DNA from 3 places in the Shewanella sp. Scap07 genome. Region 1 is predicted to be linked to each of the others. Evidence: predicted binding sites of a transcription regulator. Region 1 holds the regulator's gene; each other region holds the start of a gene.
What was found. Region 1 encodes ArgR, which controls arginine synthesis, uptake and breakdown. Its sites were predicted from a motif close to ANTGAATANNTATTCANT; they were not measured.

Region 2: argA (amino-acid N-acetyltransferase) is a predicted target of ArgR. The motif match lies at 3,523-3,540, and genes of this name have one in related genera.
Region 3: FLM48_RS06485 (OadG family protein) is a predicted target of ArgR. The motif match lies at 3,387-3,404, and genes of this name have one in related genera.

What each region holds. Positions count from the first base shown of each region.
Region 1 is NZ_CP041329.1:999,884-1,007,168, forward strand. It holds gene FLM48_RS04330 (iron ABC transporter permease) at 82-1,710, shown strand; gene FLM48_RS04335 (ABC transporter ATP-binding protein) at 1,714-2,742, shown strand; gene FLM48_RS04340 (Dyp-type peroxidase) at 2,935-3,870, shown strand; gene FLM48_RS04345 (cupin domain-containing protein) at 3,902-4,360, opposite strand; gene argR (transcriptional regulator ArgR) at 4,524-4,994, opposite strand; gene mdh (malate dehydrogenase) at 5,311-6,246, shown strand; gene ispB (octaprenyl diphosphate synthase) at 6,317-7,285, opposite strand, start outside.
Region 2 is NZ_CP041329.1:4,635,183-4,642,467, reverse strand. It holds gene dut (dUTP diphosphatase) at 12-470, opposite strand; gene coaBC (bifunctional phosphopantothenoylcysteine decarboxylase/phosphopantothenate--cysteine ligase CoaBC) at 467-1,663, opposite strand; gene radC (DNA repair protein RadC) at 1,858-2,547, shown strand; gene rpmB (50S ribosomal protein L28) at 2,660-2,896, shown strand; gene rpmG (50S ribosomal protein L33) at 2,903-3,076, shown strand; gene argA (amino-acid N-acetyltransferase) at 3,598-4,917, shown strand; gene FLM48_RS20395 (PH domain-containing protein) at 4,968-5,474, opposite strand; gene rarD (EamA family transporter RarD) at 5,555-6,442, opposite strand; gene FLM48_RS20385 (thioesterase family protein) at 6,591-7,055, opposite strand; gene recQ (DNA helicase RecQ) at 7,249-7,285, shown strand, end outside.
Region 3 is NZ_CP041329.1:1,469,891-1,477,175, forward strand. It holds gene alaS (alanine--tRNA ligase) at 1-1,304, shown strand, start outside; gene csrA (carbon storage regulator CsrA) at 1,673-1,870, shown strand; tRNA gene FLM48_RS06455 (tRNA-Ser) at 2,074-2,165, shown strand; tRNA gene FLM48_RS06460 (tRNA-Arg) at 2,188-2,264, shown strand; tRNA gene FLM48_RS06465 (tRNA-Arg) at 2,307-2,383, shown strand; tRNA gene FLM48_RS06470 (tRNA-Arg) at 2,412-2,488, shown strand; tRNA gene FLM48_RS06475 (tRNA-Arg) at 2,542-2,618, shown strand; tRNA gene FLM48_RS06480 (tRNA-Ser) at 2,627-2,718, shown strand; gene FLM48_RS06485 (OadG family protein) at 3,456-3,701, shown strand; gene oadA (sodium-extruding oxaloacetate decarboxylase subunit alpha) at 3,717-5,519, shown strand; gene FLM48_RS06495 (sodium ion-translocating decarboxylase subunit beta) at 5,528-6,658, shown strand; gene FLM48_RS06500 (hypothetical protein) at 6,904-7,092, shown strand; gene FLM48_RS06505 (PBPRA1643 family SWIM/SEC-C metal-binding motif protein) at 7,105-7,285, opposite strand, start outside.

The DNA.
Region 1 (7,285 bases):
TGAGTTATAATCGTTCTTATTTAAGCTTAGATTTAGGTTAGTACATCATACTCGCCGCCATCGCCCTTATTGGAACATTGGATGATTTTAGGTTTCTCCCGCAGTTGGTCTGTCTCTAGCTACCTGTTAGCTGGTTTAGTGGTTTTGCCGTTGGTGGCCATTATTGTTCAAGCGATGGTGCCCGATGAAGCGATTTTCTCGCACCTTTTCAACACCGTACTTCCCACTTATATTTCTAATACCGTACTGCTCATGCTTTGGGTATGTATTGGGGCGTTAATTGTTGCTGTTCCAGCGGCTTGGTTAGTCGCCCGTTGCCATTTTCGTGGTCGCTCAGTATTTCAGTGGGCATTGCTGCTGCCTTTAGCTATGCCCGCTTACGTGGTTGCCTATGTCTATACGGATTTACTCGATTATGCCGGTCCGGTTCAACGAGTTTTACGTGGTTTTTTTGGCTGGCAGTCACCGCAAGACTACTACTTCCCTGAAGTCCGCTCTTTAGGCGGCGCTTCAGTGATGCTGGCATTGGTGTTGTTTCCCTATATTTATTTGTTGGCACGAACCGCATTCATGGAACAGTCTTCCAGTTTGCAGCATGCATCGAGAGTGATGGGGTGTGGCCCTTGGCGCAGTTTTTGGCGTTTGAGTTTACCAATGGCTCGTCCGGCATTAGCGGTAGGGGCGTCATTAGTTGCAATGGAAACCGTGGCAGATTTTGCCACTGTAAGCTACTTTGCGGTGCCAACGTTGACTACAGCCGTTTATGATACTTGGCTCGGCTACGGTAGCTTAGCAGCTGCAGCTAAGTTGTCTGCCATTATGTTGTTAGTGGTATTTTCTATGATTGGTTTCGAGCGCTTTGCTCGACGTAAGCAAAAGCTGTTTCAAAAGCAGACTGAAATTAATCGCGCCGACCTATACGAACTGAAGGGCATAAAAGGGGCTTTGGCAACCGCCTATTGCGGACTGCTACTGACATTTTCCTTCTTGTTACCGTTTATCATTTTGTTGCAGTACGCCATAAACTATTTTGACCAGAGTTGGCACAGTCAGTTTCTACAGTACAGTTGGAATAGTTTTTATATCGCCGCGATTGTCAGCGTACTGACTGTGGCATTGGGGTTACTGCTGATGTTTGTTCGTCGCTGCAGCCCTAGAAAACAAGATTTGTTACCGTCACGCTTAGCTTCTACGGGCTACGCGTTGCCTGGCACGGTGCTCGCTATTGGTATCTTAGTTCCCTTGACCTATGCAGATTTTGCTATCAATGATATTTACGCTTACTTTGACCAGCGAGGCCCTGGGCTTATCTTAAGTGGTAGCGTGTTTGCCTTGATAGCGGCTTTTTGTATTCGCTTTAGTGCGATAGCTATCGGCAGTATTGAGAACAGCTATAAACGTGTGAGTCCATCTTTAGATATGGCGGCCATAACCATGGGGATGAAACCTAGAATGCTGATGTGGCGTGTTCATCTGCCATTGCTGCGAAAGGGGGTTTTTGCTGGGTTATTATTAGTGTTTATTGAGTGCATGAAAGAGCTTCCTGCAGCCTTGTTGTTGCGCCCGGTTGGCTTTGAAAATCTCGCCACTTATGTGTTCCAGTTTGTGTCTGACGAGCAACTTGAACATGGCGCATTAGCTGCTATCGTCATTGTATTGGTGGGTCTCATACCGCTTATCTATCTCAACCGTTCTTTGGAGCAACATTAAATTATGTCGACACTGACTATTAATAAGGTATCAAGCGATTATCAAAGCCAGAGAGTGCTGACAGAGTTATCTTTGCAAGTAGAAAAGGGTGAGATTGCTGCACTGTTAGGCCCCAGTGGATGCGGCAAAACCACCTTACTACGTGCGATAGCGGGCTTGCAGGCGGTTTCTGCCGGCGAGATACATATCAATGGTGAGTTGGTCTCATCGCCAAGCGAACATCGACCCAGCGAACAACGTGGCATCGGAATGATTTTTCAAGACTATGCACTGTTTCCGCACCTCACTGTGGCTGACAACGTGCTTTTTGGTGTCAAAGGATTAGATAATGCCGCACGCCAAGCTCGCCTCGATGAGATGCTCAGTTTAGTGAAGTTAGAAGGACTTGCTCAGCGCTACCCCCATGAACTATCTGGCGGTCAGCAGCAGCGTGTATCGATTGCACGCTCATTAGCCTATGAGCCTGAACTCTTATTGTTAGATGAGCCTTTCTCAAACATTGATGCCAAGGTGCGTAGTGAAATGATGTTAGAGATCCGTCAAATTCTAAAATCACGCGGCGTCAGTGCCATTTTTGTTACCCACAGTAAAGATGAAGCGTTTGTTTTTGCCGATAAGTTAGCTTTATTTAAAGATGGGGCGATCGTTCAGTATGGGACTGCTGAGGAGCTGTATTCAGATCCGTGCGATCGTTATGTGGCGGACTTTTTGGGTAGCGGTAATTACATACCAGCGTCGGTATCAGATGATTATCAAGTGAACACGCCATTAGGCTTGTTGACCAGCACCAAAGTGTTACGCCAACCGGTTAATTACGAAGGCATGGTATTACTGCGGCCGCAGCAGATTGAAATCGCAGCTGACGAGTGTGGTAAAGGTGTCATTGTTGAGCGTCGCTTTTTAGGCAATATTTGTCATTATCAAGTCCAGTTAGCTGAACAGTTTTATGAAGTTAAAAGCCAGTTGTTGCAATTGACACCTGGGCAGCGGGTACAGCTATCAGCACCGAGTCATCAATTGGTATTGTTTTAACAACAAAATCGACTCTAATCTTGCGCTTTGGACGGTCAGCATTGTATTGGACTGGTTGCAATGATTAAAAAAAGGTAATCTTAATGATTAGTTGATGTTTCAGTTGCTAGTTTTGTGCTTAGGTTAATACTATTAATCGCTAAAGTTTCGCATAATATGGCCGAAAATGAGACAGACATAAGGTGAGAATTGATGGACAACCAGGCTATGCCACGAGAACAAATAGGTATTTGTGCAGAAGGGAACCTACACAGCGTTTATTTGATGTTTAATGCCGAGGACAATGTTGAATCTCAACTTCGTCCTTGTGTCGCTAATGTAGCCCAGTATATCCATGAATTGGCAGATCAGTATGCCGATAGTGCTTTCAATGGTTTTGTGGCCATAGGGGCAAATTATTGGGATAGTCTTTACCCGCAACAGCGTCCGCTAGAGCTTAAACCTTTCCCAGCAATGCATGTTGATAACCGTGATGCACCTGCACTTGAATATGACCTGTTTGTGCACGTTCGTTGCGATCGCTTTGACATCTTGCACTTAGTGGCAAATGAAGTGTGTCAGATGTTCGAAGGCCTGGTCGAGTTAGTCGATGAAGAGCGTGGTTTCCGCTTTTTGGAAAACCGCGATCTTACTGGCTTTGTTGATGGCACAGAAAACCCTAAGGGGCATGGGCGTCAAACGACCGCGTTAGTCGGAGATAACGATCCAACATTTAAAGGTGGCAGCTACATCCATGTGCAGAAGTTTGCCCACAACCTGAGTAAATGGAATCGCCTTCCGGTTAAAAAGCAAGAAGATATCATCGGTCGCACTAAGCAAGACAATATTGAATACGCCAGTGCTGATAAGCCATTAACCAGCCATATTAAGCGGGTTAACCTGAAGGACGAGCAAGGTAATTCATTGGAGATTTTGCGCCAGAGCATGCCTTATGGCTCTGTTAAAGAGCAAGGTTTGATGTTTATTTCTATGTGCCACAATGCCAGCAACTTTGAAAAAATGCTGCATAGCATGGTACACGGGGATGGTGAAGGAAACCATGATCATTTAATGCACTTTACTCAAGCGTTGACTGGTTCTTCCTTTTTCTGCCCATCACTCGACTTTTTAGAAAGCGCTAGCCAATAAACACAAAAAACGCACCTTAAGGTGCGTTTTTTTATGCCTCATCACTGTCCCAATAGTTAGTGGGACGCTTGGCATAAATTTCGTCGATGCTGCGGACTTGCACTTTATTATTGTCGGGATAAACCACCACATCATGCTGATCGCGATTGCCTATTACTAAGAAGATAAACTCGCTGTCATAGTCATTTCTTAGTGTATGGGCGATAGCGCTGTTTGCTTTAAAGCAAATGTAGTCGCCTTTCTTAAACAGTTGCGGTTCACCGTCGATAAGCAGTGTAGCCTGCCCCTCAATAGCGTAAATATGTTCCTCTTCTTTGGTATGGTAGTGAGCCACTGAGGAAGTTTTACCTGGCGCAAGCTTCTCCATTGTGACCCCAATTTTTTCGCAACCAGCGGCGTCGCCGATATGCTTTTGTGCGCTGGCATATTGATCGGTGTGCTGCCAAGACTCCCAACAGACGTCATTGATATTAATTATTTTACTTGTCATCGATACATCCTTAGCCCAAAAACGGCTTTGACTTTGGCTATTTAGCGTCTCACGAATGTTTACATGATTCAATATATTGTATGCGTCATTTTGCCGGGATAAAAAAAAGAAGCGTATTTACGCTTCTTTCTAATGGGGTTAACTGTGCTAACTCGGTTGTTGTTTAGTCAGCGTAGTTGAATAATGATTTAACCGTTTCTAGCGTTTTGTCGATTTGCTGGATATTTGATGGACAGATAAAGATGGTGTCATCACCGGCAATCGTGCCTAAAATTCCTTCTGGTTTACCGATTGAATCGAGCAGTCGAGCGATTAATTGTGCAGCGCCTGGGCTCGTACGTACCACGATCATGCTTTGATTGTGGTCAACATCTAATACCAAGTTTTTTAATGGGCTACCAGCAGTAGGCACACCTAATTCAGCAGGCAAGCAATACACCATCTCTTGCTTGGCATTACGCGTCCTGACTGCGCCGAACTTGCTTAACATGCGCGACACTTTAGATTGGTTAATATTATTATAACCTTCATTTTGTAGCGCATTGACAATCTCACTTTGGGAGCCAAATCGCTCCTCTTTGAGAATCGCCTTAAACGTTTTAACTAATTCATCCTGATTTTTACTTGCTTGCATAGTATTTTTATTCTTTATTCAAAAATCTCGCTCATTTTGAATATCTTTGACTTTTTTGTCAACAATTACTCGAATTGGTTGAATAAAAATTCAATATGATGACTTTTGTAGAGTTAGAGAATTGGCTGTGTGTGACAATTTGTATCATTTTCTGGAGTAAAAATACTAATGTGGGCTGCTTGTGGCAATAACATATGGCGAAAATGTCAGTTGCACGACTAAGGGATAATTGAATTTTGTTTGTGATTCCAGTAATGTTGCGCCATCAACAAATACGATCTACATCACAAATATCCAAGAAATAACGGAGATAACTATGAAAGTTGCTGTACTTGGTGCCGCTGGTGGTATTGGCCAGGCTTTAGCCCTACTTCTGAAAACTCAGCTGCCTGCCGGTTCAAAACTGTCCCTATATGATATCGCACCTGTTACCCCTGGTGTCGCCGTTGACCTTAGCCACATCCCAACTGATGTTGAAGTTAAAGGTTTTGCTGGTGAAGACCCAACACCTGCGTTAGAAGGCGCTGATGTTGTTCTTATCTCTGCTGGTGTAGCACGTAAGCCAGGTATGGACCGCTCAGATCTATTCAATATCAATGCAGGTATTGTTAGAAACCTAGTTGAAAAATGTGCTGCTGCTTGTCCAAAAGCATTGATTGGTATTATTACTAACCCTGTTAACACCACGGTAGCGATTGCAGCTGAAGTATTGAAAGCGGCAGGTGTTTATGACAAAAATCGTTTGTTCGGTGTGACTACACTGGATGTTATCCGTTCTGAAACTTTCGTTGCAGAAGCCAAAGGCCTGAATGTTGCTGACGTGAATGTCAATGTGATTGGCGGCCACAGCGGTGTGACTATCTTACCTCTACTTTCTCAAATTGAAGGTGTGAGCTTTAGTGATGAAGAAGTCGCTGCATTAACGACACGCATTCAGAATGCGGGTACCGAAGTGGTTGAAGCTAAAGCCGGTGGCGGTAGTGCTACACTGTCAATGGGCCAAGCAGCATGCCGCTTTGGTTTGTCGCTAGTGCGTGGTCTTCAAGGTGAAGCCAACGTGGTTGAGTGTGCCTATGTCGATGGTGGCAGTGAGCACGCAGAGTTTTTTGCGCAACCAGTATTGCTTGGCAAAAATGGTGTTGAGCAGGTACTAGCTTACGGTGAAACGAGTGCGTTTGAAGCTAATGCTCGTGATGCAATGCTAGATACCCTAAAAGCTGACATTACCTTAGGTATCGATTTCGTTAAGTAAATCGTTAGCAAAACAAAAAAAGGAGCCTAATGGCTCCTTTTTTGTTTGCTTGGTATTAAGCTTGCGACTTTTAGTGGCTGCGCGCTGCTGCGATTTCAGCTAAAGAGATCAGCGCTTGCTTGTACTCACTGTCTGGTAGGGGAGAAAGTGCCGCTATGGCTTTGTCAGATTCTTCTAGCGCACGTTTCTCGGTATATGCCAGCGCCCCGCAACTATGCAAAGCTGCCATAATGGTTTCGATATGCTCAGTACCGTCACCTTTCTCAATCGCTTCGCGGATCATTGCGCTTTGCGATTCGGTGCCATTTGCGATGGCATAAATCAGCGGCAGTGTTGGCTTTCCTTCGGCAAGGTCATCACCGATGTTTTTGCCAAGCTCTTCAGTATCTGCGGTGTAATCGAGTAAGTCATCGGTGAGCTGGAAGGCGGTGCCGAGGTATTTGCCATAGTCAGCAAGTGCGGTTTGAATCTCTATTGGACTGTCAGCAAGCACCCCTGCTAGGCGTGTTGCAGCTTCAAATAGCTTGGCGGTCTTGCAGTAAATGACACGCATGTAACTTTCTTCGGTGGTATCGGGGTCATTACAGTTCATCAACTGTAGTACCTCACCCTCTGCCAAGATGTTAGTTGCATCTGCTAGAACTTCTAGTACTTGCATGCTGCCTAACTCTGTCATCATCTGGAACGAGCGAGTATAAAGAAAGTCCCCAACCAACACGCTCGCACTATTGCCAAATAGGGCATTGGCGGTTTCACGTCCTCGGCGTAGCATAGACTCATCAACGACATCATCATGCAGCAAGGACGCGGTATGAATGAATTCAATGATGGCTGCTAATTTAAGGTGGGCTTCACCTTGGTAGTCAATGGCACGTGCCGCTAATATTGATAGCAGCGGACGCATGCGTTTGCCGCCACCATTGATAATGTAGAAACCTAACTGGTTAATTAAGGCTACATCAGACTCGAGTTGTTTATAGATTAGCTGGTCGACATTTTTCATGTCGTGGTCAGCTAACTGACGAATGGCGTTCAAATC
Region 2 (7,285 bases), 1.5 Mb from region 1:
CAAGCAGTAAGCTATTTAGTGCCAGAATGGCCAAAGCCACCTTGGCCTCTATCAGAGCTATCAAACTCATCCACTAGCTTAAACTCTGCTTGCACCACAGGCACAAATACCAACTGAGCCAGCCGGTCACCAATTTCTAACGTAAAAGGCTGCTGACTGCGATTCCAGCAAGAGACCATTAACGGTCCTTGGTAGTCAGAGTCGATTAATCCCACTAAGTTGCCCAATACAATACCGTGTTTGTGGCCAAGGCCTGAGCGCGGCAAAATGACAGCCGCTAAACTGGGGTCTGCCACGTGTACAGCTATTCCGGTTGGGATCAATACGGTTTCGCCTGGTTTAATCACCATGGTTGTGTCAATCATGGCGCGTAAATCCATACCAGCACTGCCGCTAGTGGCGTAGGCCGGAGTCGGGAATTCAGAGCCTATACGCGAGTCGAGGATTTTAAGTTCAATTGGCGTCTTCATGGGTTTGTCATTTGCTCTGCAATAAGTGAAAGGAGTTGGGTGGCTAACGTGTATTTGTCGGTCACATCGAGTGCTTGTTCGCCTTGTGGCCAAAATACCGTGAGAGCGTTGTCGTCACTATTAAAGCCTTGCGCCGGATTAGACACATCGTTAGCGGCAATCATATCAAGCTTTTTACGCTGCAGTTTGTCTTTGGCATAGTGGGCCACATCTTGGGTTTCGGCGGCAAAGCCAACCGTAAATGGGCGCGACTGATGCGCGGCAACCGTCGCCAAGATATCAGGATTGCGTACCAGTGCAAGTTGCATTTGCTCGGCAGACTTTTTAATTTTTTCGTTGGCGATGTTATCCACGCGGTAGTCGCATACTGCGGCACAACCAATAAAGATATCGGCAGCCTCAACATGGTTTAATACTGCAGCGAGCATTTGTTCTGTTGATTGCACATCAATGCGCGTTACACCTGTTGGTGTCGCTAAGCTAACAGGCCCGGTCACTAAGGTGACCTTAGCGCCCATTTGCGTGGCCGCAGCGGCGATTGCAAAGCCCATTTTGCCAGAGCTCTGGTTAGAGATGTAGCGCACAGGATCGATAGCTTCGCGAGTCGGGCCTGCGGTTAACAGCAAGTGTTTACCTGCTAATGGCTTTGGGCCAAAAAACTTAACGGCGCGATCAACAATTGCCAGCGGTTCTTCCATGCGCCCCATGCCCACTTCGCCACAGGCTTGCTCGCCACTGGCAGGGCCCCAAATATGGATGCCCCGTTGGCCAACGGCGTTAATATTGGCTTGTGTTGCTGGATTGGCATACATCTGTTGGTTCATGGCCGGACAGATAGCAATTGGCGCTTCTGTGGCTAAACAGGTGGTGGTAATGAGTTCATCAGCCATGCCGGCGTTAATTCTGGCAATCAAATTAGCCGTTGCAGGGGCGACAATCATTAAATCAGCCCAGCGGGCGAGTTCAATGTGTCCCATTGCAGCTTCGGCGGCTGGGTCGAGCAGATCTAAGGCTACCGGATGGCCGCTCAACGCTTGCAAAGTTAACGGGGTGATAAAGGTGGTTGCGCTTTGACTCATTACCACTCGGACATCGGCACCGCGCTCTTTTAAACGGCGCACTAAATCAGCAGATTTATAGGCGGCAATCCCACCACCAATGCCTAATAAGATTTTTTTACCAGTTAAAGCCATTATCTTCTCTTTTCTCTACAAGCTTGCCATATTGGCGTGGGGCTAACGATAGCATAAACCAATCCAAGTTGATGACACAGATTGAAAAAAATCAGCCATACTTGTTAGCGCCTGTTGAATTATTGCTGCTGTTTTATCGCAGCCAGTAAGCGGCAGATAACCAGAAGCGTTTTAAATGCAACAAGGAGGTTGCTATGGCCATTAAACATTGGCCCGAGGGTGAGGGACCACGAGATAAATTGTTAAAGTTTGGACCGCAGCAGTTGTCAGAAGCGGAATTATTGGCAGTTTTGCTGCGTAATGGCCTGCATGGTCAAAGTGCGGTGGCATTAGCACGAGAGTTGATTAGTCACTTTGGTGGTTTGCGGGCATTATTTAGCGCTTCGAAACAGCAAGTGTGCCAAATTGCCGGAATTGGGCCAGTAAAATACGCACAATTACAGGCTGCACAAGAAATAAGCCGCAGAATTTTTGAAGAAAAGCTGCAAAGAGGCAAATTTTTAACAGATCCTGATTTAACTCGGGACTATTTAATGAGACAATTAGCGGATCGTGCCTATGAGGTGTTTGGTATTTTATTACTAGATAGCCAGCATCGGGTGATTCAATTCGTTGAATTGTTTCGCGGCACCATAGATTCAGCATCTGTTTATCCGCGTGAAGTGGTTAAGTTGGTACTCGAAGAAAAAGCCGCAGCAGTGATTGTTTGCCACAACCATCCTTCCGGGGTGGCTGAGCCAAGTCATGCTGATCGGCGAATTACTGAGCGATTGAAACAAGCACTAGCAACGATAGATGTTTCCTTGCTAGACCATATGGTTGTAGGCGATCGCGACATAGTTTCGTTTGCAGAGAGGGGATGGATAGATTCAACTATCCCTTGATCTTTGATTTTAGATCCTGTATAAAATGCGCCCTCTTTGTGTGCCTCGGGCGACGGCCATATTCGAGGTACATTAATGCTCGAGCGTTAAATTGTTTTTGGAGAAGATTGACATGTCAAGAGTATGCCAAGTAACTGGCAAGCGACCAATGGTTGGTAACAACCGTTCGCACGCGAAAAACGCGACTCGTCGTCGTTTTTTACCTAACCTACAGAACCACCGTTTCTGGTTAGAAGACGAAAAGCGTTTCGTACAATTACGTGTATCTACTAAAGGTATGCGTATTATCGATAAGAAAGGTATCGAAGTTGTTATTGCAGAACTTCGTGCCCGCGGCGAGAAGGTGTAATAAACCATGGCTAAAGCTAAAGGTAACCGTGAGAAGATCAAGCTAGTTTCTAGCGCTAAAACTGGTCATTTCTACACGACTGAAAAAAACAAGCGTAACATGCCTGAAAAAATGGAGATCAAGAAATTTGATCCTGTTATTCGTCAGCACGTTATGTACAAGGAAGCTAAAATCAAGTAATCCTTGATATTAACTTTCTAAAAAGCCTCTAATTTCGATTAGGGGCTTTTTTTTTGCTTTTTTTAATAAAAATGCATAATACCAATCAGTATAAGAATTTGATCTACTCAGCGCGCTTTAGGCAAACTAATTCAAAGTAAGTATTGAAACAATGGTTGTTCCCTTGTGAAATTATTCAAGGCAGAAGTAGGCAGCCTAAAACGCGCCACAATGGCGAGTTTTAGCGATTCTGATGCTGTGTTAACGAGCTTAACCGTAGAATAACTATGCTCTTCACTCGTTGCAAACCACATGGATGTGGTGAATGTCATTAATGCAGGAGCATTTAAGGGCCTTGCCTCAGAACCGCTAAATTCTCGCTGAGCGACTAAATGTTTATACTGATTGGTATAAAAACTCTCCATTAAGGCGATTGATATCCCATGGTTGCAATTAAATGCTTTTAAAGTGAATTAAAATGCAATAATATTGACTTCTTATTCCTGCTCGGCAGAAATCGAGCTTATTTGAGGTTAACACCTGTGCGTACTACCGAACTCGTCGATGGTTTTCGTCATTCCGCTTCCTATGTTAATGCACACAGGGGCAAAACATTTGTGGTGATGTTAGGGGGAGAAGCGCTGGCCCAAGGTCAGTTTCGCTCAATCATCAACGACATTGCACTATTGCATAGCCTGGGCATCAAGATGGTGCTGGTGCATGGTGCCAGACCGCAAATCGATGAAGCGCTGGCGCAGCACCAGTTAATCCCTGAGTATTACAACGGCATCCGTATCACCGAAGAAGACGCTTTTAAAGTGATCAAACAGGTTGTGGGTGGGCTACAGCTGGATATTACCGCCAGGTTATCAATGAGCCTGAGTAATACGCCAATGCAGGGCACGCAGATTAACGTTGTGAGTGGGAACTTTGTCATAGCCCAGCCTTTGGGTATCGATAATGGTGTGGATTACTGCCTTAGCGGCAAGGTGCGCCGTATTGACGTGGTGGGCCTGCGTTCGCAACTTGATAATGGCGGCATAGTATTATTAGGCCCTGTGGCGGCCTCAGTGACCGGTGAGAGCTTTAACTTAACTGCCGAAGAGGTTGCCACCCAAATTGCGGTTAAAATCAATGCTGACAAGATGATTGGCTTCAGCTCGCAAAAAGGTATCTTAGATGAAACCGGCGAAGTGTTGGCAGAATTAATGCCAACCGATGCACAGCAAATTTTGTCGGGTATTACTGAGCAAGATAATTTATGTGTTGGTACTAAAGCGTTCTTGAAAGCCAGTATTGATGCCTGTCGTAATGGCGTGGCGCGCTGCCACTTTGTGAGTTACCTCGACGATGGTGCGCTGTTGCAAGAGCTGTTCTCCCGTGATGGCATTGGTACTCAGATTGTAACCGAGAGTGCTGAGCGATTACGTCGAGCCAATATTGGTGATATTGGTGGTATTTTAGACCTTATCAGGCCGCTAGAAGAAAAAGGCATCTTGGTGCGTCGCTCCCGTGAGCAGCTTGAGATGGAGATTGAGCAGTTTATGCTGATTGAACGTGACAGCCTAGTGATTGGCTGTGCGGCATTCTATCCATTTGAAGAAGATAACGCCGGTGAGTTTGCTTGCTTGGTGGTGCATCCAGATTATCGCGATGCCGATCGTGGTAGCTTGTTGCTACAAAACATTATTGGCCAAGCGCGGGTACGTGGATACTCTCGGCTATTTGCGCTAACCACCCGCAGTATCCATTGGTTCTTAGAGCATGGCTTTGAAATTGTTGATGTAGATGCCTTACCCGATAAGAAAAAGCAGCTTTATAACTATCAGCGCAAGTCGAAAATATTGGCATTGGAACTGTAATTTGCCCAAAAATGCGAATCAATAGATTCGCATTTTTTTATGGCTTGGCGTTACTTGCCCACTAAATCGCCCGGTTGTTGTAGGCTCAAGATAATTGGATAGTCATGACTCGTCGGGATCATAATGAGCTTACTTTGGTCGGTCATCGCCATGAAAGCTTTTTGCTGGTTTTTCAGTTTGAACCAACCCAGTTGGAGTTCAGGCATGCCAATGCCATTAGTGCGCAGTCTTGGTTTGAGATCCGGCTGCGTGTGCCAGTCTAGATAGCTAATCGCCTGCATATCGACTTCCGAGAGAGGTAAACTAAAGCCGTAAACAGGCACATCAAGGGTTAAGGTTTGCTCGTCGATCACCAGCTTAGCGTCATTGATTTGATACAGAACCCAGCTAAACGCCAAGATGAGTGGCACCATTAATGCCATGCTGGCCACTTTTGCTGGTTGCGGCATGCGCTTAAAAAATACCAAAGCGGCGATGCCAACTAACATCGCGATGAGGCCAATAAAGCTCCATTGGCCTGTGGTTGACATAGGTTCTAGCAGATAAACTTGCGACATAGACAAACTCCTTATTATCTAAGATGATTGCCATTTTGGCACATTGACATAATATGTCAACGTGCCAGCGAGGTGTTAGTTCAACTCGATTTCTTACGCTTATAAAGCATATCGATACTAAAAATTACCAGCGCACACCAGATGAAACCAAAGGTGATGCCTTTTTCTAAATCAAATGGTTCGTGATAGAGGCTGACGGCCAAGATGAACATAATGCTGGGGCCAAGGTATTGGAAAAAGCCCAGCATAGACAGCGGAATACGGGTTGCGGCACCGGCAAAGCACAGTAAGGGTACAGAAGTGACGACACCGGCAGCAATCAACATCAAGTTCATGTTTAGGCTGTTTGTCAGCATGCTAGCGCTAGCGCTGTCGAGCGTCATTATTAGATAGATGGCAGCAATGGGAAGTAGCAATGCGGTTTCTACTAGTAATCCGGTTTTGGCATCGACGTTGACCTTCTTGCGCAGTAAGCCATAAAAGCCGAAAGAACCTGCTAAAGCCAAGGATACCAGTGGAATCGAGCCAAAGGAGATAAGCTGGATAACCACGCCAACTCCTGCCAGTGCCACTGCAAACCATTGTAATTTACGTAGCCGCTCGCCGAGAAAAATCATCCCTAGTAACACGTTAAATAGCGGGTTAATAAAGTAACCTAAGCTGGCATCGAGCATGTGGTCGTTATTAACAGCCCAGATAAACAGCAGCCAGTTGCCGGCAATTAAGACCGAAGTTACCGCCAGCACACCAAGTTGTTTTGGCTGCTTAAACAATGCCCTGAGCTTGCTAAATCCACCGATAAACTGCATCAGAATAATCATAAATACAAACGACCACACCACGCGATGCGCCAGAATCTCAGACGCTGATACGCTATGTAATAGCTTGAAATAGATGGGCGCGATGCCCCAAAGGAAATAGGCACAAAGCGCTAAGGCGATGCCTTTGCGGTATTCGAGATCAGCCATGGTTCTACTGTTTTAATCGGTAACGGAACCGCATTGTAGGGGGCGGTGGCAGATCTCTCAAGTTTAGCGTGATAACTAAACTGACTTAGCCTTGTTAGTAAACCCTGCCACTTAGGCAAGATTTGCTGACAGCAAGCTATTACGCGAGTTAGCCGACCATGTATGTGCCTGTGCCAAAGGCAATATGCGAGCCTTGTTCGTTATGCAGCTCCATGCGACATACCGAGACTCTGTTGCCCGCGCGTATTACGGTGCCGGTGCCGGTAAACAGCTCGCCGCGCCCAGGGCGCAAATAATCAATACGTAAATCGATGGTGCCTAAGGTTTGAATCCGCTTTTCTAAATCCGCTAGACTCCAATCGTCTCGGCTGGCGACTAGGCCTGAAAAGGCGGTCAGTCCGCCGACCACATCCAGTACCGTTGCGGTGACGCCACCATGAAGAATTTGCTGGTGAATGTTGCCAATGAGCTCGGGTTTCATGCTGACTTCAACTTCAACCCCTTCGGTGTCGTAACGTTTAATGTCCATGCCCAGTAAGTTATGAAACGGCACATGTTTATCAAAGATTTCTGCCACGTTGGCTAACATCGTTGCTTGCACGGTATCGGTCATAATGTCGATCGTATTGTTATGGTTAGAGTATTTAATCTATCGCTAATTGACGGAGATAGGCAAGCATTTGCTGAAATTTTATTCAGCCGCCGACCACCGCGCTTTGGTGGTGAAGAAAAAAGCATTTCAGTCGAGACAACACCGCCCAGCTTGATTAGAATAGGCCTCCCTTGAAGTGAGATGATGTGAATTAATGACCACTGCTGTAGCTGTTGAATCGATAGACGCTG
Region 3 (7,285 bases), 470 kb from region 1:
ATACTGACTACAATGACAGTTTAAAAATCGAAGGTGAGACTGAGTTTTGTGGTTACACCGGTTTAACGGGTGAGAGCGCTGTTACCGCTATTTACGTAGATGGCCAAGCTGTCGATAGCATCAGCTCGGGCGAGAAAGCCGTTATTGTACTAGAGACAACACCATTTTATGGTGAATCTGGCGGTCAATGTGGTGACAAAGGCACCTTAAGTGCAGATGCGGTTAGCTTTAATGTTACCGATACCCAAAAGTATGGTACTGCAGTAGGGCATATTGGCGAGCTAGCGCAAGGCGAGATTCGCGTGGGACAACAACTTGCAGCACAAGTTGATAAGAAGCTGCGCCATCGTACTGAGTTAAACCACTCAGTAACGCATTTATTGCATGCCGCATTGCGTCAGGTCTTAGGTAGTCATGTGACCCAAAAAGGTTCATTGGTTGATCCTGAACGTCTCCGTTTTGACTTTTCACATTTTGAAGCGGTTAAAGCAGAAGAGCTAAAAGCAGTTGAAGATTTAGTTAATACCCAAATTCGTCGTAACCACGAATTGAAAGCTGAAGTGATGGATATTGAATCAGCCAAAGAAAAAGGCGCGATGGCGCTATTTGGTGAGAAGTATGATTCACAAGTACGCGTTGTAACCATGGGTGATTTCTCGATTGAACTGTGTGGCGGTACCCATGTTGGTCGTACGGGTGACATCGGTGTATTCAAAATTACTTCAGAAGGTGGCATCGCTGCAGGTGTTCGTCGTATTGAAGCAGTCACCGGCGCAGCTGCAATGGCATACATTGCTAATCAGCAAGCAGATTTAGAGCAGGCCGCTTCATTGCTAAAATCTGATTCAGCCTCTGTGGTCACTAAGCTAAAAGCACAATTAGACAAAACTAAGCAACTGGAAAAAGAGTTGGCGCAACTTAAAGATAAGTTAGCGGCTGCTACCAGTGCCGACCTTGCTGGTGAAGCGCAAGAGGTAGCGGGTGTTAAAGTGCTGGTTAAAAAGCTTGAAGGTGTGGAGTCAGGAGCACTACGCGGCTTGCAAGACGAGCTTAAGCAGAAACTGCAATCGGGTATTGTAGTACTTGGCATAGCAGGTGATGCCAAAGTTAACTTGATTGTTGGTGTGACTAAAGATCTTACCGCTAAGGTTAAAGCAGGGGAGTTGGTTGCTACTGTTGCTGCTCAAGTGGGTGGTAAAGGCGGTGGGCGTCCGGATATGGCACAAGCTGGTGGTAGTCAACCAGAGAACTTAGATGCCGCATTAGCGAGCGTGTTACCTTGGTTGACTGATCGATTGAGTTAATCGTTAAAAAAGCGCCTACGGCGCTTTTTTTATGACTAAGATTAAGGCATGGTAATTCAAGGATGTTTAGGTAATGGCATTAGCGTCAAAAATTGCCGCAATAATGATCATTACCTAATAATAATCTAAAGAAGTGTAATTAATGCTGGTTTAATCTCGTAAAGTGATAATATAACCTAACAAAAGAGCGAAAATAACGCGTTATGGTTAGATGTCAGACAGATATCTCACGTTTTTGACGTTTAAAGGTGCAATTAAATCACGCTTTTCGAATAGACTACTGTTAATTTGTACTATGCTGACCTTATAATAAGCATATTAACGGAATAGTGCCGTAGAGAGCAGACTAGGAACTAAGGAGCAAAAGAATGCTGATATTAACTCGTCGTGTTGGTGAAACACTGATGATTGGTGACGAAGTAACTGTCACTGTGTTAGGCGTAAAAGGTAACCAGGTACGCATCGGTGTGAATGCACCTAAAGAAGTCTCTGTACATCGTGAAGAGATTTATCAACGTATTCAGTCTGAGAAGGCCGGAAATGCACCTGAGGGTGGCAACTTTTAAGTCAAACTCTTGGACCGGAGTAAGACTTATAGAGAGTCAGCGATTTCGCTGGCTTTTTTGTTTTTGGGCTTTTAAAAATGTACTTTTCCTGCGTATTTGGTGCATTAGAGTACAATCTGCTTAAAAACGACTCAAACAGTAATTGTTTATCAGAAATGGTTTGACTTATTTTCATCAAACAGTAATATGTGCGCCAAGAAAACGGAGAGGTGGCCGAGTGGCCGAAGGCGCTCCCCTGCTAAGGGAGTATGGGCTTTAACTCCCATCGAGGGTTCGAATCCCTCCTTCTCCGCCATTTCTTAACTAGAAAACGATATGCGCGTGTAGCTCAGCTGGATAGAGTACCTGGCTACGAACCAGGCGGTCAGAGGTTCGAATCCTCTCACGCGTACCATTTTTTGTTTTTTAGTGTAAAGTAGTTTATAGATAGTAAGATGCGCGTGTAGCTCAGCTGGATAGAGTACCTGGCTACGAACCAGGCGGTCAGAGGTTCGAATCCTCTCACGCGTACCATCTATATCTTACTTAAAGTTTTATCTGTGCGCGTGTAGCTCAGCTGGATAGAGTACCTGGCTACGAACCAGGCGGTCAGAGGTTCGAATCCTCTCACGCGTACCATATTCTAAATCGACGGTTTATACCGTCGTTTTGTTTGTTAGACCATAAAATTTGCGCTTGTAGCTCAGCTGGATAGAGTACCTGGCTACGAACCAGGCGGTCGGAGGTTCGAATCCTCCCAAGCGCGCCATTTTATGCGGAGAGGTGGCCGAGTGGCCGAAGGCGCTCCCCTGCTAAGGGAGTATGGGCTTTAAATCCCATCGAGGGTTCGAATCCCTCCTTCTCCGCCATTATTAAAGCCCGTTGAATATTCAACGGGCTTTTTTAATGCCCGCTTTTTAACGGCAGCTGTCGCTGCTATTCAATGACCTTTATTTCTACCATTATTACTACTCGCCTTGAACTCGCTTGCCAAGACTCGCGCTGAGTAGATCAAATTCTTATACTGATTGGTATAACAACACCTAACGCGACTGTTGCTTGCAGCAACGTCTTCGCAGACAAGCAAAACGTTTTCTTTGTCGTGATGGGCTTGATCGATGAATACCCCACCGCTGAACGGGCAGTTTTGCTGCTTATTTAGCGACAATAGGCTAACTTAACCATTATCAACAGCTATTCCTAGTGGCTTAGGCTGCTCGAATGAATTTTTACCTTTCAAAATTGCATAAAATACGTGATGGCGATTAATGTTCTGTGTTGTGGAATCAATTTTTATCGTTGGCAGTGGCATTTTATGAAGAAAATGATTGGTAAGCGCAAATTGTTGTCATATCTGCATTTTTAGTGTCATATTTTTATCATATTTTCACTTTGACCGATTTGGATACGGCTATTTTGGTAAGACCAATTTACAAAAGGCTCGCGTTTTTGTTATAGATTAGTTATGGTTTTCAACCTTGATAGCGAATATTCGCGCTAAATTAAGCAAGTTGTCCCTGACTAACAGGAGTTTGCTACTGCCTAAAAATGCATTAAGTTGAATTTTAGGTGCATAAAAGAAGTACTAGAACAGAAAGAGGAAAGTATGAACGCAATTTCACAACAGATAGTGGATGCCCTCGGTATCATGCTGCTTGGTATGGGCTTAGTTTTCCTATTCCTTTCTATGTTGATCTTGGCGATTAAATTGGTGGCGTGGAAGTTCGCCCCTGAAACCCAGATTAGTAGTCAGCCGCAACCGGCCGCTACTGATAGTCAGAATAATAATATCGATCCTAAAATAGTTGCTGCGATTACTGCAGCAATTCATCAGTATCGAGCAAAAGCATAAAATTAGGGAGTTTATATGAGCAAGCCTTTAGCATTAACTGATGTCGCTTTAAGAGATGCCCATCAGTCCATTCTTGCCACTCGTCTTAGAATCGAGGATATGCTTCCCATAGCAGCAAAATTAGACCAAGTTGGCTATTGGTCACTTGAGTCATGGGGCGGCGCCACTTTTGACGCCTGTATTCGTTACCTTGGTGAAGATCCCTGGGAGCGTATCCGTGAGCTTAAAAAAGCCATGCCCAATACCCCACAGCAAATGTTATTGCGTGGACAGAATCTTTTAGGTTATCGCCATTACGCCGATGACCTCGTGCACCGTTTTGTTGAACGTGCACACGATAATGGTGTTGATGTATTCCGTATTTTCGATGCGATGAATGACGTACGTAACCTACAACAGGCAGTAAAGTCTGTTGTTGAAGTAGGCGGGCACGCGCAAGGCACCATTTCTTACACCACAAGCCCAGTACATACCTTAGATACTTGGGTCGATATGGCCAAACGCCTTGAAGACATGGGTTGTCACTCTTTATGTATCAAAGATATGGCAGGCTTGCTTAAGCCGTATGAAGCTTACGATCTAATTAGCCAGCTTAAAAACCAGACTGATCTCACTGTTGCCCTGCATTGTCATGCAACTACAGGTTTAAGTACGGCCACCTACCAAAAAGCCATTGAGGCGGGGATTGATGTCCTTGATACCGCTATTTCGTCAATGAGCCAAACATACGGCCACAGCGCAACAGAGACCTTAGTTGCTATGGTAGAAGGTACTGACCGCGCAACGAGCTACGATATGGTGCTCTTAGAAGAGATCGCCGCTTACTTTAGAGATGTGCGTAAGAAGTACGCCAGTTTTGAAGGTGAGCTTAAAGGAATTGATTCGCGCATTTTACGTGCTCAAGTGCCAGGCGGCATGTTGACCAACATGGAAAATCAGTTACGCGAGCAAGGCGCATCAGATAAGCTCGACTTGGTTCTGGAAGAGATCCCTAAAGTCCGTGAAGACCTCGGCTTCTTACCGTTAGTGACACCTACTTCTCAAATTGTGGGTACTCAAGCGGTGATTAACGTATTGACGGGTGAGCGATACAAGTCAATGACAAAAGAAACTGAAGGCGTACTTAAAGGCGAGTATGGCGCAACTCCAGCCCCAGTAAACAAAAGCCTTCAAGACAAAGTACTTGATGGTGGTGAAGCCATCACTTGTCGCCCGGCGGACCAGTTGACGGCAGAGCTAGATAACCTACGCGACGAGCTAAAAGATAAAGCCGCGCAGGACGATGTGCGTCTCGGCTCTGAGTTCGACGATGACGTATTAACTTATGCACTGTTCCCGCAAATTGGTTATAAATTCTTGCAAAACCGCGACAATGCCGATGCCTTCGAGCCTAAGCCTGAAGCCGCGTCAGCCGCTGTAGCTGCTACAGCTTCAGTATCAGGGGAGCCAGAAACTTATACGGTTAACGTACAAGGGCAAAACTTTGTTGTTGAGGTATCACCTGGTGGTGACATTAATCAAATAGTGGCGACAGACAATGTGGTGTCCTTTACGCCACCGGCCTCTTCGCCCGCAGCAGCGGCTGCGCCAGCAAGTACTGAAACTAAGTTAGAGATGAGTGCGCCGCTGTCCGGCAACATCTTCAAAGTTAACGTAGCCCAAGGCGATACCGTTAAACAGGGCGATGTGGTGATTATTCTAGAAGCCATGAAAATGGAAACCGAAGTTCGGGCTGAAGCCGATGGTGTGATCAGTAAGATTTGGGTGAAAGAGGGCGATTCTGTCGCTGTAGGCAACCAATTACTGGGCATAGCATAGGAGTCGTCATGGAAGGTTTATTAGCTTTTTGGGCTGAATCAGGTATCGCCAACTTTACTGGCGGCCAAATGTTAATGATGGCGGTGGGAGCCACGCTATTATATTTAGCCATAGCCCGTGGGTTTGAACCCTTGTTGCTATTGCCAATTGGATTTGGAGCCATTCTGGCCAACATTCCCAATGGTGGCTTTACCGATGAAGGCGGACTGTTGTATTTCGCCTACTATGTGGGTATCGAAACCGGTATTTTCCCATTATTGATTTTTATGGGCGTTGGGGCGTTGACTGACTTTGGTGCATTAATTGCTAACCCACGCATGTTGTTACTGGGTGCCGCTGCACAATTTGGTATTTTTGCGACACTGATAGGCGCAATAGCGCTCAATGCGGTCCCGGGTTTTGAGTTTACTATGGCAGATGCGGGGGCGATTGCGATTATTGGCGGGGCGGACGGTCCGACGGCAATTTTCTTAGCGTCCAAACTGGCACCTGAATTATTAGGGGCGATTGCGGTAGCGGCTTATTCTTATATGGCACTGGTACCGATTATCCAGCCACCTATTATGAAGGCGCTGACCACTGAATCTGAACGCCAGATCAAGATGGAGCAACTGCGTGAGGTGAGCAAGAAAGAAAAAATCATCTTCCCGCTAATGGTGCTTGGGTTAACGATTCTGTTTTTACCAGCGGCAACACCGTTAGTCGGTATGTTCTGCTTGGGTAACTTAATGCGCGAATCGGGTGTTGTGGATAGATTATCTAGCACAGCGCAGAACGAGCTGATTAACATTGTCACCATCTTCCTTGGATTGGCAGTAGGTTCAAAACTGTCTGCTGAGCAGTTCTTGCAAATTGAGACCTTAGGTATTTTGGTATTAGGTGCGGTCGCGTTTGCAATCGGTACAGCATCAGGGGTATTGATGGCTAAACTGATGTGCAAGTTATCGGGTGGTAAGATTAACCCGCTTATCGGCGCAGCGGGCGTGTCAGCGGTACCTATGGCAGCACGGGTAGTGAATAAGGTGGGCTTAGAAGCTAACCAGCAAAACTTCCTATTGATGCATGCAATGGGCCCCAACGTTGCAGGGGTGTTAGGCTCAGCAGTGGCTGCGGGTGTGTTGATTGCCGTACTGGGGTAGCTCAATAGGTTGAAATGTTAAATGCCGCGAGTCATCTCGCGGCATTTTTTTATGCGCTTAAAAAGCCAATTTTGGCGATTTATGCTTATCAATATGGCTAAATTGCCAAAAAATGTTGTCCACATTGACATAGATCATGGTTCCCCTACGTCATTTGGGTTTTTATAAAGGTGATGTATATCCCATATTGCAACTCAAAGTTAACAAAAAGTTGCTAGAAACAGTTATGACAATGAGGTGCTAACATGGAATTATTACCCAACTGCTATACCGACCTGTGTATTAACGGTAAATGGTTTCATTATGACCACGGTGAGCTATCGGTGTTTATGCTTAATGGCGGCAGCCCATTAACCTTTGAATTAGAGCGCGCACCACAAACAGAAGATGAGCTAGAAGCTCATCTTGAAGTGTTTTCCCAAAGCGTTTTATAAACGGGTAAGTGGCTAGCCACAGCAACGCTTGAATTTCTGACCACTGCCGCAGCTACATGGGTCATTACGTCCAGGGACTTTAGCGACAGTTGCTGTAGTGGGCCGATTTAGGTAGCCATCTAACTCTGCAATATTTTCTACCGCGCTTGCATCAACAGTAATGTTGCCATGCAATTTTTGGCTTTGTAGCAGC